Regions from separate parts of the Acidilutibacter cellobiosedens genome, predicted to be linked through region 2. Evidence: a T-box and tRNA genes for the amino acid it is inferred to sense, from the RefSeq annotation. Region 2 holds a T-box; the other holds one or more tRNA genes.

Region 1 (2,487 bases), 1.6 Mb from region 2:
CTATTCCTTCATGTACATAAACGATCTTTGGCATTGCTATATTATACTTGCTTTTGTTAATTCCTTTTTGCTGTAGATGCACATGATCTTCATCCGCTTCTATATATAATGTTTTTATATCCTTCTTCTTGTATTTTTTAGTTTCTGTTGTTGTAAAATCAAGGTTGTGTATTTTATCCATCACGGCCTGTTTACTTATTTCATTCATATATGATGCTTTTTCTCCCGCTTTTCTATAGCTGCTTTCCGCTGCCTCATCGACTGCATTTATTATTACATCCTCACTCATTTTTTCATGCGGTTTTATTCCAACCATATCATCAACAAGATGATGCCTTTTTCCTCCCATTTTGGGTTTAAAATACGTTCTTTCATATGTTACAATACCAAAACTTGTTAAAATCCTATTTTTATCTTTTCTTACTATTTCCCATTTTTTCTTTCTAACTCCGCTGTTACGTAGATATTCATCCATATTCTCCAATACTTCTGTTATAATATCTCTTCCAAGCTCAAATAAAATTTTTTGTAAGGCAAGTATTAAACCAACAATATTTTTATTCCCTTCCATGAAATTTTTTATCTCATTTTCAATTTTTTTTACTCCAAACTCATTAAAATGTTGTATACTATTATACATAGAAGATATCATCCTTTCTTAATTTATTGGTGTTTCAACTTATATTTTAATAGGATGATATCTTCTTTTCAACTATATATGGAAATATATTCTATTTCCCTACTGTAATTTTACACTAACAATCCCATTTTTGACTAACATTAAAAATAGGTTTGTTTTTGTACGTAATATATAAACCAAACACAAGAATGAATTTAAAATTATATTAAAAAGCTACATCCTCATTGGTTTATTACCAACAAAAATGTAGCTTATAACTTAGTGGAGATAAGGGGATTCGAACCCCTGGCCTTCTACATGCGAAGCAGACGCGCTCCCAACTGCGCTATACCCCCAAAATAAAAGAGTGGGGAATATTGGGCTCGAACCAACGACCTCTACGATGTGAGCGTAGCACTCTGACCAGCTGAGCTAATTCCCCATTTTTACTACCTTACATTAATTATAATGCAGAAGACAATAAATTTCAAGGAATATATTTCGAATAAAATTACTTTTACACCGGAAATAATAAAGAAAACTCTGTAATTTGATTTTTCTTTATTATAGAGATATAATTTATTTAAAATAAAAGATAATAAGAAAACATCCTATAGTGATATCAGGATGTTTTTATTTAATATGAGAGGAATGTTTTTATGGATAAAATTTTGGTTTTAGCTGAAAAACCGTCGGTGGGGAGAGATATTGGAAGAGTCTTAAAATGTAACAGGAAAGGGAACGGATATTTGGAAGGAAATAAATATATTGTAACTTGGGCTTTGGGACATTTAGTTACTTTGGCCGATCCGGAACAATATGAAGAAAGATATAAGACGTGGAGAATCGATGACCTTCCGATACTCCCTTCTCAGATGAAATTAGTAGTTATCAAACAGAGCAGTAAGCAATTTCATATTGTAAAGGAACAGATGAACAGAAAAGATGTTTCTCAAATTATAATTGCCACAGATGCGGGAAGGGAAGGAGAACTTGTGGCAAGATGGATTATAGAAAAGGTTCATAGTCATAAACCCCTAAAAAGACTTTGGATTTCTTCCGTTACGGACAAAGCAATAAAAGAAGGGTTTGATAAACTCAGAGACGGAAGGGAATATGAAAATCTTTATAGAGCGGCTGTTGCAAGAGCTGAATCTGACTGGATTGTAGGCATCAACGCAACTCGTGCCTTAACATGTAAATACAACGCCCAACTTTCTTGCGGGAGAGTTCAGACTCCTACTTTGGCTATGGTAGCAAAGAGAGAGGAAGAAATAAAAAAATTTAAATCACAAGATTTTTATGGGATTGCAGCTTTAGCAAAGAATATAAAATTAATATGGCAGGATAGTAAAACGAAGGATATGAGGATATTTGATAAAAAGAGATGTGATGAAATAATATCAAATATTAGAGGAAAAGATGGAATAGTTGCAGATGTAGAAAAGGCAAATAAAAAGTCTTTTTCTCCTAAATTATATGATTTGACGGAATTACAAAGAGATGCAAACAGGATTTTCGGATATTCTGCAAAAGAGACCTTGGGGATAATGCAGAGGCTTTATGAAAATCATAAAATACTTACCTATCCCAGAACGGATTCTAAGTATATTACTACGGACATAGTTGATACTTTAAAGGAGAGAATAGAGGCTTGCGGGGTAGGAATATATAAACAATCGGCAGCGAAAGCCTTAAAAAATCCCATTAACCCCAATAAGAACTTTGTGGATAACAGTAAAGTTTCAGATCATCATGCTATAATCCCCACAGAACAGAAGGTAATCTTAAGTGAGTTAAATGAAAAAGAAAAGAAAATATATGATTTGGTAGTCAAAAGATTTTTATCGGTACTGTATCCTCCCTTT
Region 2 (2,487 bases):
TAAAAGAAAGAGTTCAAGAAATTTTCGATGGAGAATTTGCAGATTTAGCCATTGATGCTGTTGGTTCTCAAAACTCTTTTAATTCAGGATTAAGCTTAGTCAGAAAAATGGGTCGCGTTGTAATAACAGGTGTTCCCAGTTTGGATACTGAATTATATACTATAGACATGTCTTATATTTACAGAAATCAGATTTGTATTACTTCCGGCAGAAGTTCAACCCCATCGAGTTGGACAGGCTCATTGAAGGTTTTGCAGAAATATCACAATCAATTGGAAGAATTGGTTTCACATGTTTATTCGCCTGAGAAATGGAAAGAAGCATTTGAAGCCACCGAGAAGAAGCAAGCAATTAAGGCCGTAATTGATTTTGAAAAATAGACGTTAGGAGATTAATAATCATGGTAAAAAATATATTGGTAATAGAGTCAAATGCAAAAACTTCCAAAGAAGCTATAACGGAAGCATTTCAAGAGTTGTATATGAGAGGTTATGTTAAAGAAACCTTTCTGAAAAACTGTCTTGAAAGAGAAAGGGAATACCCCACAGGTTTGATGACTGAAATTCCCGTTGCAGTACCTCATACAGATACTAAATATGTCAATGAATCGGCTATTTGTATTGTCCGATTAAAAAATCCTGTAGTTTTTCGAAACATGGAAGATCCCAGTTCAACGATTAATGCTGAATTTGTATTTAATCTTGCACTAAAAACAGGAGAAGACCATATAAACACATTAAAAACTGTTGTTAATATTGTACAGGACAATGAGTTCTTGAAGGAAGCAAAGGTTGCCTCTTTAGAGACAGTGAAGTTAAAGATTCTGGAACGCTGGGATTCTTTTTAAAAGGAATAAGTTTATAGAAAATGTATATAAAAAAGAGATATTTTGTAATAGAAAGGCTTTTATGTTTAAAGGAATAAGAGTGTATTTGTTAATCGGGAATTAGCTTTTCCCGGAATTACCTCCAATAAAATTAATGTTGACAACAGTACAAAAACTGATATATTATATAATATAACGTAATATTAATTACTTTGACGGAGAAGAGTAGATAAATACTTCTGTACAGAGAGGAAGATCCGAGGGCTGAGAGATTTTCTCATAAAAGGTTTATTGAAGGTAGCTCTTGAGTTTTCAGATTGAAATGACAGTAAATCTGAACGGGTAATTCCGTTATATAGTTTGTTATAATTAAGAGCCGCAGCATGTTTGGCGGAATTAAGGTGGTACCGCGTATTAACCCTTCGTCCTTATATTTAAGGATGAAGGGTTTTTAAGTTTTATTAAGGAGGTTAGAACGTGAAAAATAATTTACCAAAAACTTATAATCCGAAGGAATTTGAAGATAAGCTGTATAGTTTCTGGAATGATAAGGGATATTTCAAAGCTCATGTAAATAAAGATAAGAAATCTTTTTCTATTATGATGCCTCCTCCTAATGTAACCGGAAATCTTCATTTAGGCCATGCACTGAACGGAACGATTCAGGATATTTTAATCAGATGGAAGAGGATGGAAGGATATGAAGCCTTATGGCTTCCGGGAACAGACCATGCCAGTATTTCTACTGAAGCAAAAGTAGTAGATAAATTAAAAAAAGAAGGCAAGAGCAAAGAGAAATTGGGAAGAGAAAAATTTCTTGAAGAAGCCTGGAATTGGACTGAAAAATATGGAGGAAATATTAAGGAACAATTTAAAAAGTTAGGAGCTTCCTGTGATTGGAGCAGGGAAAGATTTACATTAGATAAAGGACTTAGCGATGCGGTGGAAGAAGTATTTGTAAGGTTATATAATAAAGGTCTTATATACAGAGGAAACAGAATCATCAATTGGTGTCCTAATTGTAAAACTGCTTTATCGGATGCGGAAGTGGAACATGAAGATACGGAAGGCAAGCTTTGGTATATCAGATATCCCATTAAAGGAGAAAAGGAGTTTATTACTATTGCAACAACAAGGCCAGAAACGATGCTGGGAGATTTGGCGGTAGCTGTTAATCCTAAAGACGAAAGATATAAGAATTTAATCGGAAAGACTCTTATACTTCCACTGGTTAATAAAGAGATACCTATCATTGCTGATGAATATGTTGATATGGACTTTGGCTCGGGAGCTGTGAAGATTACTCCGTCTCATGATCCCAACGATTTTGAAGTTGGGTTGAGACATAATTTAGGTCAGTTTAAAATATTTAACGATGATGCGACCATTAATAAAAACGGAGGAAAATACGAGGGCTTAGATCGATATGAGGCAAGAAATAAGATAATTGAAGACCTTAAATCCGAAGGATATTTAACAGATATAAAGGAACATATGCATAGTGTGGGACATTGTGAAAGATGTCATACTATAGTTGAACCTATAATATCAAGGCAGTGGTTTGTGAAAATGGAACCTCTTGCAGAACCTGCTCTTAAGGCCTACGAAGATGGACAATTTAAGTTCATTCCCGACAGATTCGGCAAAATATACACTAATTG

What was found. The T-box of region 2 lies ahead of EQM13_RS06745 (valine--tRNA ligase). A T-box ahead of a tRNA ligase gene usually reads a tRNA of that ligase, here a tRNA-Val.
Region 1: it encodes a tRNA-Val, which carries the amino acid that the T-box ahead of EQM13_RS06745 (valine--tRNA ligase) is inferred to sense. The anticodon was not compared.

The regions. Positions count from the first base shown of each region.
Region 1 covers NZ_CP035282.1:3,555,704-3,558,190, reverse strand. The annotation lists gene EQM13_RS17165 (ISLre2 family transposase) at 1-640, opposite strand, end outside; tRNA gene EQM13_RS17160 (tRNA-Ala) at 903-975, opposite strand; tRNA gene EQM13_RS17155 (tRNA-Val) at 988-1,061, opposite strand; gene EQM13_RS17150 (DNA topoisomerase III) at 1,279-2,487, shown strand, end outside.
Region 2 covers NZ_CP035282.1:1,433,235-1,435,721, forward strand. The annotation lists gene EQM13_RS06735 (zinc-dependent alcohol dehydrogenase) at 1-380, shown strand, start outside; gene EQM13_RS06740 (PTS sugar transporter subunit IIA) at 401-847, shown strand; T-box leader at 1,030-1,259, shown strand; gene EQM13_RS06745 (valine--tRNA ligase) at 1,304-2,487, shown strand, end outside.